4 regions of the Pseudoalteromonas sp. SR43-7 genome follow, and region 2 is predicted to be linked to each of the others. Evidence: predicted binding sites of a transcription regulator. Region 2 holds the regulator's gene; each other region holds the start of a gene.
What was found. Region 2 encodes ArgR, which controls arginine synthesis, uptake and breakdown. Its sites were predicted from a motif close to ANTGAATANNTATTCANT; they were not measured.
Positions count from the first base shown of each region.

Region 1: the regulator ArgR is predicted to act here: its motif matches at 1,472-1,489, upstream of H5087_RS03010 (arginase family protein).
Region 3: the regulator ArgR is predicted to act here: its motif matches at 1,908-1,925, upstream of H5087_RS09735 (aspartate aminotransferase family protein).
Region 4: the regulator ArgR is predicted to act here: its motif matches at 1,653-1,670, upstream of gltB (glutamate synthase large subunit).

Region 1 covers NZ_JACJDY010000003.1:78,753-81,971, forward strand. Annotated here, with positions in the region: gene cdd (cytidine deaminase) at 1-231, shown strand, start outside; gene udp (uridine phosphorylase) at 322-1,077, opposite strand; gene H5087_RS03010 (arginase family protein) at 1,532-2,641, shown strand; gene H5087_RS03015 (transporter substrate-binding domain-containing protein) at 2,771-3,219, shown strand, end outside.
Region 2 covers NZ_JACJDY010000005.1:77,779-80,997, reverse strand. Annotated here, with positions in the region: gene H5087_RS05575 (ABC transporter ATP-binding protein) at 1-172, shown strand, start outside; gene H5087_RS05570 (Dyp-type peroxidase) at 221-1,120, shown strand; gene argR (transcriptional regulator ArgR) at 1,128-1,595, opposite strand; gene mdh (malate dehydrogenase) at 1,821-2,753, shown strand; gene ispB (octaprenyl diphosphate synthase) at 3,001-3,219, opposite strand, start outside.
Region 3 covers NZ_JACJDY010000010.1:114,665-117,883, reverse strand. Annotated here, with positions in the region: gene astA (arginine N-succinyltransferase) at 1-381, opposite strand, end outside; gene H5087_RS09735 (aspartate aminotransferase family protein) at 467-1,672, opposite strand; gene H5087_RS09730 (HDOD domain-containing protein) at 2,052-3,212, opposite strand.
Region 4 covers NZ_JACJDY010000008.1:51,215-54,433, forward strand. Annotated here, with positions in the region: gene H5087_RS08020 (efflux RND transporter periplasmic adaptor subunit) at 1-1,073, opposite strand, end outside; gene gltB (glutamate synthase large subunit) at 1,772-3,219, shown strand, end outside.

The sequences.
Region 1 (3,219 bases), on a different contig from region 2:
TTTTACGGAAGTTACGCCGAAAATGCAGCTTACAGTCCAAGTTTATCGCCACTACAAAGTGCACTAAGTCAGTTCTTTTTAGCTGGGCTTAGCTTTAACGAAAGTACGGTGAAGGGAATAACATTGCTCGAAACAGCGGGTCGTGAAAACCAGTCGCAAGTGGCAAAAGCTGTGCTTGCCAGTTTTACGCATTTACCAGCACTTAAAGTAATTAGCGCACCACTTAAATAGTGGCTTGCATACAATAAAGCACAGCCGGAGCTGTGCTTTATTAAAGCGAGTAATTCTATCGAATTAACTCACTCACTGCTATAACCTGTATTAATCAAGTAATACTTTAGCTGCTTCTAATACTACTGCTACAGATTTACGCTCAATTTCACCGTGATCTACATTTGGTATTTCTTGGCGAGTACGGTTAACAAGTACGCCTGCTACACATGCTGCTTGTAATCCAAGGGCTGCACACATAGTAAATAATGTTGCCGATTCCATTTCGTAGTTCATCACGCCCAATTTTTGCCACTCTTCGCAGCTACCTTGTAGTGATTTAGGAACGTAACCAGAGTGCGTATCGTAACGCTCTTGCCCTGGGTAGAATGTATCGCTTGATGCAGTAATGCCAATATGAAAATCGATATTTAGGTTTTTACATGCTTGTACCATAGCTTGTGTTGCATAAAAGTCAGATACAGCAGGGTAGCTAAGTGGTGCAAAATGTTGGCTAGCTCCATCTAAACGTACAGACGCTTGGCTAATTAAAATTTCGCCTTCGTTAATGTGTGGCTGAATTGCACCGGTTGTACCAATACGTAAAAATTTACGCACGCCAAGTTGTGCTAATTCTTCTACTGCAATCGACGTAGATGGACCACCAATACCTGTAGAACATATAACCACAGAGTGGCCGTTTAATTGACCTAAGTAAACATGAAACTCGCGAGTTTGAGCAAGGCAGGTTGGGTTGTCTAGGAATTGTGAAATACGTGCTGCACGATCTGGATCGCCCGGTACAATCGCAAGTTTTGCACCTTTAAGATCGTCAATACATAGTCCTAAGTGAAATACCTTTTCCATAGCTAAGCCTTTTATAATAATTTGTTGTCAATCTAGCATGATTGCTAGAAACGTTTATCAAGTACAGGACGATTGTCCGCTTTGTCTTAACTCTTCCAATAAAGCCTTAATAATTTTAAGGGCTAATTTGATTTATTCACCAACTATGAATATTCACTCAAGTACTTATATACGTAGCCTTGTTGCGCTGTTGACATGTTCAAGCAGACATAATAAGTATCACTCAAGCGCGTAACTACAATTAAAGTGATGATTACAAAGCTTTGCTAATATCAAACAAATTCAATGATTTAAGTTTGTAGTGAACACGTAATAGCTAACGTGTTTACTTATATTAAGCACTGACTTATTTAGCGAAGTGGCATTTATTTGAAGTTTAGGCACTTTTAGTAATTTTGCATAACTAATCAAAACTAATTAGCTACGTACAGAATAAAAACCGAAGGAGTTTATTATGAGCACACAATTTGAAGCATTTAAAAACAAAGTTGAGCACTGTTTGTGCGCACCGGGCGATGGTGTATACACAGTAAATACTGCAAAAGAGCGCAAAGCCGCACTACGTAATAAACTTTACGGACAAACTGAAAACGTTGATAACTTGTGGCGCGAGTCTTTAAACGAATTACCAAACTCACCACATAAAGCCGTTATGTTAGGTATTAGTTCAGACTGTGGCGGTGGTATTTTACGCGGCGCAAACTGGGGTCCGTTGTTTGTGCGCTCAGCATTAATTGATCAGCAACCTCAGTGTCATTCGTTTGATTTAGGTGATGTACGTGTAATCCCACATTTACTTCATGACAAATACCTAAATGATGCAACCATTTCTAATTGCCAAAAAGCCTTATATGGTGATGAAGATAACGATTATTACGTAAGCCCGTTATCAATCACTGAAGATGTGTGCGACAGTTTTTACGCAACGTTTAAAGATAAAGGATTATTTGGTATTGGTGGCGATCACTCAATTAGTTACCCACTTACTAAAGCGTACTTAAAAGCAAAACGTGAGCAAGGTAAGCGCACGGCTATTATTCACTTTGACGCGCATACCGATTTACTTGTGGAGCGCTTAGGTATTGATTTATGTTTTGGCTCGTGGTGTACACATATACTAGAGTTTTTACCGGCGCCGCATCATTTAATACAATTTGGTATTCGCTCAAGTGGCAAGTCTAAAGCGCATTGGGAAAATACTTTTGGTGTTAAACAGCACTGGGCACATGAAATCATTGAACGCGGCGCAGCAGCGGTTGCTGCCGACGCTATTGCACAGTTAAAAGCCGATAACGTTGATGAAATATACGTAAGCTTTGATATTGATGCACTTGATGCAGAGTTTGCATCTGCCACAGGTACGCCAGAGCATCACGGTTTAACGCCTCAGCATGCGCTTGATATTCTATCAGCCATTGCGGATGAGTTCCCGATTACGGGTGCAGATATGATGGAGATAGCGCCATTTACCGACAGCTCTTTAGTTGGTCAATCAAGCTCTGAGACGACACTTAGAGAAGGCGCTAAAATTTCAGCCTTTTTAATTAGTGCGATGAACAAGTAAGCTGCAGAAGCTATAAAGGCTAGCACTATCAGCGTATAAGTGTGCATTACATAACTAAAAACTAGCAGTTCACAAAGCCTCAGCTATATTTATTAAATACATATAATGAGTTGGTTGAGGCCTCGCTAGATGAAATTGTTGATCTTTTTATTGTTCATTAGCTGTATTAAAGTTAATGCAGCTGAAATTACAATAGTAACGGAAGTATTTCCGGACTTTCAGTACATTAATGAAGATAACAAACTCGTTGGCCGCTCTGTCGATAAAGTTCATAAAGCGCTAGAAGGTACAGGTATAAATTACACTATGTTGGCGCATAGTTGGGCCATATCCTACAATGCAGCGCTACGCGATAAAAACACCTGTATATTTTCGATTGTTCGATTACCTAATAGAGAAAGTAAGTTTAACTGGGTAGGTGAACTGGAAAGCTTTGACTCTGCCATTTATGGTCTAAAATCCAGAGGTATAAAGTTAAACACTCTCAATGATGCTAAAAAATACAAAATAGCAGTACTGCGTGATAACTTTAGTCATCATTATTTGCTTGAAAGGGGCTTTAGTGAAAGCAAGCATTT
Region 2 (3,219 bases):
CAAGCGAGCTACAATCATAAGTCGTCGCTTTATTGGTTCGGCGTATGTTTATTCGCTTGTTATTGATGAACAAGAAATTGAAGTTGCTGCACAATATGGCCAGTCATTTGAAAATAATGATCAGGTTATAATAAAAATAAAACCTCACACGGTGAATTTTTTCGAATCGTAATTAATTTGTTATTCGCTGTGTTTTTATCTGTAAAACTAAGGAATAACAATGGCGCAAGCGCAATCAGGGATTTGTGCTGAAGCAAACTTACACGGTTTGCACTTATTTTTTAATGTGTTTGATGGTCAAGACGAATCACTTCGCGCAAAGTTAAAACAAGTAAGCGCTATAGAAGAAGAGTTTAGCGATCAATTTTCAGAATCAATGCTCTCTTGTATGGTTGCTATTGGTGCGCAATACTGGCCGCATATCCTCCCTGAATACATTCCAAGCGAATTACAGAGCTTTCCCAATATAACCCATAGCGATCACCAAATGAGCGTACAACCGTGCGATTTATTTGTGCAAATTCGCTCTGACCGTGAAGATGTTAACCATTTATTTGCGCTGCAAATTTTAAAATTATTTGCCCCCGATGTTGAGCTGGTGGAGCAAATTCGTAATTTTCGTTTTTTAGATGGTCGTGATTTTAACGGTTTTATTTATGGTGGCGACACCGCACATGGAAGAAAAAAGCGCGCTACGGCTTTAATCAGCAACCCTGGTAGCTTTGAAGATCAGGGGAGTTATATTCATGTTCAGCGTTATAAACATGATTTAACTATGTGGCAGCATTTATCATTGAGTGAGCAAGAGCAAATAATGGGACGTACGCGTCTTGATAACACGCTAATTACCCCAGCGATCGAAACCAGCCATGCTTCGCGAAGTGAGCTAAAAGACGAAGACGGACAACCGCTACTATTAAATCAAAGCATGCCTTATGGCGACGTGTATGAGCAGGGAATGTTATCAATTACATGCGCTTGTACGGGCACCGCATTTGAAAAAGTACTTAATAGTCGTTTAGGGGAAGGGGATTGCTACGACCACTGGCTTGATTTTACTCAAGCCGATATGGGCTCTGCTTTCTTTGCACCTTCAATAGGGTTTTTAAAACAAATTTAATTTGCTATTAAACCGTATCAAATAAAATGCGAACGCGTTCAAGTGTTACATCTATTTCAGATATTTTAGCAGGAGCGATAAAAATAGTGTCATCGCCGGCAATAGTTCCTAGTACGCCATCTGCTTTACCTAATGAATCTAATAAACGTGCAATAAGCTGAGCAGCACCTGGGCTGGTACGAATGATGATCATCATTTCGTTGTGCATAATGTCGATTACTAATTGGCGTAATGGGCTTTTAGCCGTAGGTACACCCATTTCAGCAGGTAAGCAGTAAACCATTTCTTGTTTGGCATTGCGTGTGCGTACAGCGCCAAATTTACTTAACATGCGTGATACTTTACTTTGGCTTATATTGTCAAAACCTTGATCTTTTAACGCATCAACTATTTCGCCTTGAGAGCCAAAATTTTCTTCTTTTAATAGTGATTTAAATGCTTTTACCAGTGCTTCTTGTTTATCTTGTGGTTGCATAGTCTTTATTCGTTTTTGTTATTTATGCCGCAAATTCTACACAAAAATGAATAATTATGCAGCAGTTGTTTAGTTAACTTGCCAGTTTGATGCGTTAAATCACATAAGTTTACGACTATGGTCGAAAATATACTTGAAATAGACAGGATAAATTTGTTTTTAGTCGCTAATTTCATTATCTTAAGAGCCACAAATGTTTCCTACCTCAAATTACGGAGAATTCCAATGAAAGTTGCTGTATTAGGTGCTGCAGGCGGTATCGGCCAAGCGTTGTCTTTATTATTAAAAACAGGCTTACCAGCTGGCTCTGAATTATCACTTTATGATGTTGCACCAGTTGTACCAGGTGTTGCGGTTGACCTTTCTCACATCCCAACAGATGTTAAAGTTGCAGGCTTTGGCGCAGACGATTTAAATAAAGCGCTTGAAGGCTCTGACATCGTTCTTATCCCAGCGGGTATGCCGCGTAAACCAGGTATGGATCGTGCTGATTTATTCAATGTAAATGCTGGCATCATCAAAACGTTAGCAGAAGGCATTGTTGCCAGCTGTCCTAAAGCGTTAGTAGGTATTATTACTAACCCAGTAAACGGCACAGTTCCAATTGTTGCTGAAGTATTCAAAAAAGCAGGTACTTACGACGCTAAACGCGTATTCGGTATTACTACGCTTGACGTTATTCGTTCAGAAGCATTTGTTGCTGAACTTAAAGGCGTAGACGTAGCAACTGTAAAAGTACCAGTAATTGGTGGTCACTCAGGCACAACTATTCTGCCTCTACTTTCTCAAGTTGAAGGTGTTTCTTTCACTGATGAAGAAGTTGCTGCACTTACTCCACGTATCCAAAATGCGGGTACTGAAGTTGTAAATGCTAAAGCAGGCGGTGGTTCAGCTACGCTATCTATGGGTGCTGCTGCAGCTCGTTTTTGTATGTCTTTAGTTAAAGGCCTACAAGGTGAAGAAGTTGTAGATTACGCTTACGTTGCTGTTGAAAATGGCGATGCAGAGTACTTTGCACATCCAGTACGTTTAGGTAAAAACGGTGTAGAAGAAATTCTTTCTTACGGCGAACTAAGCGCATTTGAAACAAAAGCAAAAAATGACATGCTTGAAACTCTGAAAAAAGACATCAAAGAAGGTGTTGATTTCATGGCGTAATAGCCGGTTTGAGCGATACCAATTGCATTAAATAAATGAGCAGTTATTACGATGGATAAATAGCTCGTTAGCAAGGCAAATATTACGATGTATAGTTGTTCTATATAAATAATATTTAACGCAGCTAATGAGTTATTTAGCCCGAAAGAATGCTTAATGTTTTGATAAAATTGGTATATAAAAAAGCCTGCATTTGCAGGCTTTTTTATTGCTCAGAATTAATGTCACACTATGTAACTAGTTAAAACTAGTGGTCGCGGTCAACCGCAATACGGGCAAGGCTTATAAGTGCTTGCTTATAGTCAGACTCAGCTAAAAAGTCTAAACAGGCAATGGCTTTTTCGGCCTCAAACTCTGCTTTTTGCATTGTAAACTCAAGCGCATTAGTTTGTTTTAGTGCAGTTAAAATTTCTTCTAAATGCTCCATACCATTACTGTGCTCTATTGCATCACGAATGAGCTGTGT
Region 3 (3,219 bases), on a different contig from region 2:
AAACAATGTGCAAAGCTCTGTAGCGCCTGTGTAGTCGTTACATAGCGTTAAAATATCAACCGCTTTGTATACGTTTAATGTGCGCGAAGAGTGAATCACTTTACTTAAGTGATAATGATAAAATGCATCATCAAGCCCTACCGCAGCTTCAATTGCAGACGTACCTACAACATCACCGGTTTCGCTATCTTCAAGAACAAACAGGTAGCCTTCGTCACCGGGTTGTGACGTTTGCTTAGCAAATGAACTTACAGAATGGTCTATTTTCTTTTGCAATAGTTCTTCGTTTAATGGCAAAGACGTAAAACCATGCCCAGATTCGTGGGCAATTTTCAGTAATGCTGAGTAATCATTTTGCTGGATTGGGCGAAGGATCATCATGAGTCCGCTTGCTCCCTTATAAATAACGGTAAATAGGAATTGCAGGGCAAGCAGTGCTTACCCTTAATTGGTTGGCTTAAGTCGCTTATGCGTTTACTACGCTTGCTACTGCTTTTTCAAAGCGTGCCATACCTTCGCGAATGTCCGCTTCAGGAATTACTAAAGATGGAGTGAAACGTACTACGTCTGCACCGGCAACTAGTGACATAAGGCCTTGCTCAGTACCTGCCACTAAAAACTCTTTTGCACGACCTTTGTATTGCTCGTTCACTACTGCACCAATTAATAGACCTTGGCCACGGATTTCGCTAAATACGTTGTATTTTTCGTTAACCGCGCTAAGTAGTTCATTAAATAATGCGGCTTTTTCTTTTACGCCAGCCAGTACTTCAGGGGTATTTACTGTATCAAATGCAGCTTCTGCAACAGCACACGCAAGCGGGTTACCGCCATAAGTAGAACCATGTGTACCTACTTTAAGGTGCTGTGCAATTTCAGTTGTTGTGATCATAGCGCCAATAGGGAAACCGCCGCCCAGTGCTTTAGCCGAAGTTAAAATATCAGGTACTACGTTTAAGCCTTGGTATGCGTATAAATCGCCAGTACGACCAACACCTGTTTGAACTTCATCAAAAATAAGCAGTGCGTTATGTTTAGTACATAAATCGCGAACGCCTTGAGCAAACTCATCAGTTGGTGAAACAATACCGCCTTCACCCTGTAGAGGTTCCATCATTACGGCACATGTTTTGTCGCTGATAAGTGCTTCAAATGCAGCAAGGTCATTGTAATCGCAATGTACAATGTCGCCAGGCTTAGGACCAAAACCATCTGAATATGCAGCTTGGCCACCAACAGTTACGGTAAAGAATGTACGACCGTGGAAACCTTTGTTGAACGCGATGATTTGTGATTTTTCTGCGCCAAATTTATCAAGTGCAAAACGACGCGCTAATTTAAGCGCGGCTTCGTTTGCTTCTGCGCCAGAGTTGGCAAAGTAAACTTTTTCAGCAAATGTCGCATCAACCATTTTTTTAGCTAGGCGAAGTGCCGGCTCATTGGTCATTACGTTAGATAGATGCCAGATTTTTTCGCCTTGCTCTTTTAATGCGCCTACTAATGCAGGGTGGCAATGGCCAAGACAGTTAACTGCAATACCACCAGCAAAGTCGATAAACTCTCGACCTTGTTGATCCCATACGCGAGAGCCTTCGCCTCGAACAGGAATTACGCTTGAAGGTGCGTAGTTAGGAACCATTACGTGATCAAATAATTCGCGATTGACTGTCATTTTATTTCCTCTTAATTGTGAGCAACACAAAACATCAAAATAGGTGTTTGGTTAATATTTGTAACCAACTTTATAGGCAAGATCAGTAACCTGATAATTGCGCAAAATTGCTTTGTGGTTCAATTTTCAGACGCACATTATTTCAGAATTACTTATATCTGTCTCGTTAAAAACTTTCATGTATCCCTTGAAAATAAAGGGCTAAAGATATTATTTCATAGATAGTGAATAACTATTTGCATAGCTATTTATGCTTATTTTTAGGCAACTAACCGCATGAGTACAGAGGCGCACACGCTTTAATCGGCAAATATGTAATATGACAATAAGATGAGAATGAATGGTTAGTCGCAAAAAAATTAACAAAAAATTCAGATTTTTAGTCAATTTGAATAGCTAAATTGGTAAAATTACTCGATTGGAGGGTTTTTAGTTCCGTTTTAGTGAACTTAAAGTGCGAAAACCAGCTTAGAGCTTCATCAGGTTCAATAAGTTGATGTTCTTTTAAATTAAGATATTGAGAATAGCACCGTGCCTTTAGCATTACTTCTGTTAATGGCAGTAATGTATCGCCCTTATCTACCCCATTTACTAGCTGCTGCATTACCCCTTTAAACGGTAAATATTTAAAAGCCATTTTGTCTATTACCTTAGCGCTTACTTCTATCGATTTATTGCTAAGTAGAGTGGTTAAAAATAGCGGGTCGGGCTGAAGCTCTAATAATGCGGTGTGTAAATCTTTTTGATTTTCATTTCGGGCTAGCTGTACTTTACGTTGCCATATTTGCTCAAACGTTTTTAAGTACAAGCGCACTAATGCAATTCGCCCTACATCTAAAAGCATCCCAAGGGTAAATGCATGAACGTCATTTACATTATTAATTTGTGCAATTTTTTGCGCAGCAATGGCGTTTGCCATGGCACTGTCACGTAAACGACGTTTTAATAACGAAAATGGTTCGGTGCTATGTGGCATCCAATGACGCGCAGCAAATGTAGGAATCACTAGCTGTAAGTTATCAAGGCCAATATAACGAAGGGCGAGCGATGGCTTATCTACTTTTACAGACGTGTTTTTACTACGTTGATTACGATAGTAAGGTAAATTAACGAGCGTTACTAACTCCCTACCTAACCAGCTTATATCATTAACCAATGGCTCTAAACGCCCTACCGACGCTGACTTTACCGCTAATATATCGAGTATATTGGCAATGCCATCTTCAATACCTATGGTGCTATGAATTACGCCATCTATATCTTCGAGCTGCTTATATATAGCTGTTTCAATTGTTTTGTGCAGCTGTTCACTCGCTTGAGCGCGGTACTTATGATGTGCAGTACTACTTTGCTGGCGTTTATTCTGTGCGGCCACTTCAACCTGAAGCAAGGTGCGCTGCTTCATGGGTTCGCCGTAATCTATATCTAATGTATGAATGAAACCAATTTGCTGATGCGCAAAGCTATGCCCAAGCAATAAGTCATGAGCTCGTTGGCTTAGTATTTTGGCAGTACGCTGCTGGGCTACAAGTTCAGTCATGACATCC
Region 4 (3,219 bases), on a different contig from region 2:
ATAAAAGCGCCGCGTTTTACCTGCATTACACCTTCTCGGTTGTCGAGTAAAATACGTGCAGTTAAGCGTTGGTTTTGACGAATGTTGTTAGTAACACCTTTAAATCGGACGCGTGCTGTTACTTCACGATTATTAACTTCTGGGGATATGGCGGATAAATTCCCCATCACTGTTTCATTGCCTAACTTAAGCTCTACTTCCATACCGAGTCCTAATTCGTTGGCGTAACTTTCAGGTACTTGAAGTTCCGCTTCGAAATTACTTAAGTCGACGAGAGTCATAAGAGGTTGGCTTTGCGTCACTGCGGCTTTTTGTTGCACAAGTAGGTTACCCACGATCCCTGTAACGGAAGCCTTAATAGATAGGTTGCTTACTTTTCTTATTAAATCATCAACAATAAGTTGTTGGCGGGTCACATCACTTTTAGCAGCTTGTAGTTCAAAGGCGAGCGTGTCTTTGGCAAGCAATACCTCTTGTTGCGCATGTTTATAGGTGAGTCTTGCACGTGATAAATCATCAACTGCTTTTTCAAGATCAATTTGGCTAATCAAGTGCTTTTGAATTGATAACTGTGCGCGACGATTTTCGCGCTCAGCGGCGTTAAGCTCAACTTGTGCCATATCGAGTGTTTTATTTAAGGTGAGTGTTTGGCGTCTTGCTTGCAAATGTTGCCTTTGCTGCTCGCCTTGTAGTCGTTTAAGTACAGACTCCTGTTGCTTTAATTCGTTAGTTAACTCAGGGCTTTGCAGCAGGGCAAGTGTGTTGCCTTGCTTTACTGTATCGCCGGCCTTTACTTTTAAATCTATAAATCCACGTTCTGGGCTGTAGATTTTAGGAGCATTAGCAGCAACAATTTTACCACTGGCGGCAATGTCTCGAATGAGCGCTTTAACGTGTACTTTGGCAACCTGTACTTTTGAGCGGCTAATAGAGCTTTTAGCGCTATGACTCGTTAAAAAAATATAAGCAATTGTAGAGGCTGCAATGAAAATAACCGCAGTGATTATCGCGTATTTCTTATAGCTTATAGGTGCCTTTACTTGTACGTCTTGTGCGCTGGTATCTTTAATCATTTAATTCCCCCTACATTGCTTTTATGTATTTTTCGCACAGCAGTAATAAAGCTGCTGTGCAAATGGCGGCAATAGGAGAGAGCAAAAATAAGCTTAGAGTAAACATGGTAATTCCAATTAGCGATTATACGTAAAGTTATACGATTAATATGCCAACTATTATCACATTGATATTAAAGTGCTTTTTATTTTTTGTTCTTGAAAATGATGTCCGCGGACAGTTTTTATGTCCGCATCGGACACCGCTTTAAATAAAAATTCACTATTAATGTACAAAAAAGGACATGAACTTTCATAACTATACTAATGAGCAGCAATAATCGGGGATGTTAAGCCATTAAAGTAATGAAATAGCATAAAACTATCTAAATGTTAACTGAATAGTGCTTCACGAGTTGAATACTTATTCACTTTCGCTCGACTTTACGTTTACGTAAGCTGCGACTTTAAGCGCTTGTGTTTTTTACAATATGTTAAACTTGACACCAGTGTCATGAAAAAATAGTGGTTAAAATAACGCTAAATGTTAAAAATAATGATAAAAAGAAATCTTGCTATGAAGTGAGAAATATTCAAGAATGTGAATATGTATTCAAAGTGCTATTGACTCTATTTAAGATAGAGGCTAGTTTTGTCCGTCTGTTAGCAAATCGTCGAGCAGTTCATCCACGCTAACAGTGCAGCAAGGGGAGGGGTCTATGTTATACGACTCAAAGTTAGAAAAAGAAAATTGTGGCTTTGGCTTAATAGCCCAAGTTAATGGTCAAGCTAGTCATAGGCTTATTCGTACTGCTATTACGGGGCTTGATCGCATGCAGCACCGTGGCGGTATATCTGCCGATGGTAAAACAGGTGATGGCTGTGGTTTATTATTACAAAAACCAGATAGCTTTTTCCGTGCAATTGCCAGTGAACATAATTGGCACTTAGGCAAAAACTACGCAGTGGGTATGATATTTTTAAATTCAGACCCTGTTTTAGCACAAGCTGCAAAACAAATACTTAGCGAAGAATTAGAAAAAGAAACGCTAAATATTTTAGGTTGGCGTGTTGTACCAACCGACCCATCTATGTTGGGTCCTATTGCTGTACAGCAATTACCAGGTTTTGAACAAATTTTTGTTAGCGCGCCAGAAGGTTGGCGTTCTAAAGACTTAGAGCGTCGCTTATATGTAGCACGCCGCCGCGCTGAAAAGCGCATTGTTGATGATGAAGCTTTCTATATCGCAAGTTTATCTGGTTTGGTAACTATCTATAAAGGCTTAATGATGCCTGCGGATTTACCTAATTTTTACCTAGATTTAGCTGATATTCGTATGACGAGTGCGATTTGTGTTTTCCATCAGCGCTTTTCTACTAATACTCAGCCGCGTTGGCCTTTAGCTCAACCTTTCCGCTATTTAGCACACAATGGTGAAATTAATACTATTGAAGGTAACCGCCAGTGGGCACGCGCACGTTCTTATAAATTTGCGTCACCGCTTATACCTGACTTACAAAGCGCAGCGCCGTTTGTAAACGAAACCGGTTCTGATTCATCAAGCCTAGATAATATGCTTGAGCTATTTTTAGCTGGCGGCATGGATCTATTCCGCGCTATGCGTATGCTCGTTCCGCCTGCATGGCAGAAAAACCGTGCAATGGATGATGATTTACGTGCATTTTACGACTTTAACTCTATGCATATGGAACCATGGGATGGCCCGGCAGGTATTGTTATGTCGGATGGTCGTTTTGCGGCGTGTAACCTTGACCGTAATGGACTTCGCCCAGCACGTTATGTAATTACGCAAGATGGTTTTATTACCCTCGCATCAGAAGTGGGTATTTGGGATTACACTGCCGATGAAGTAGTTGAAAAAGGCCGTGTTGGTCCTGGTGAATTATTAGTTATTGATACTAAACTTGGTAAAATTTGGCATTCAGATGAAATCGATCAAGATTTAAAATCTCGCCATCCTTACAAGTCATGGCTTGAAGAAAATGTTAAACGTTTAGTTCCATTTGAAGATCTTACTGAGCAAGACGCTGGTAATCGCTCATTTGATGACGAAACGCTAGCTAAATATCAAAAAATGTTTGGTTATACCAACGAAGAGCTTGATAGCGTTATTCGTGTAATGGGTGAAAACGGCCAAGAAGCGAC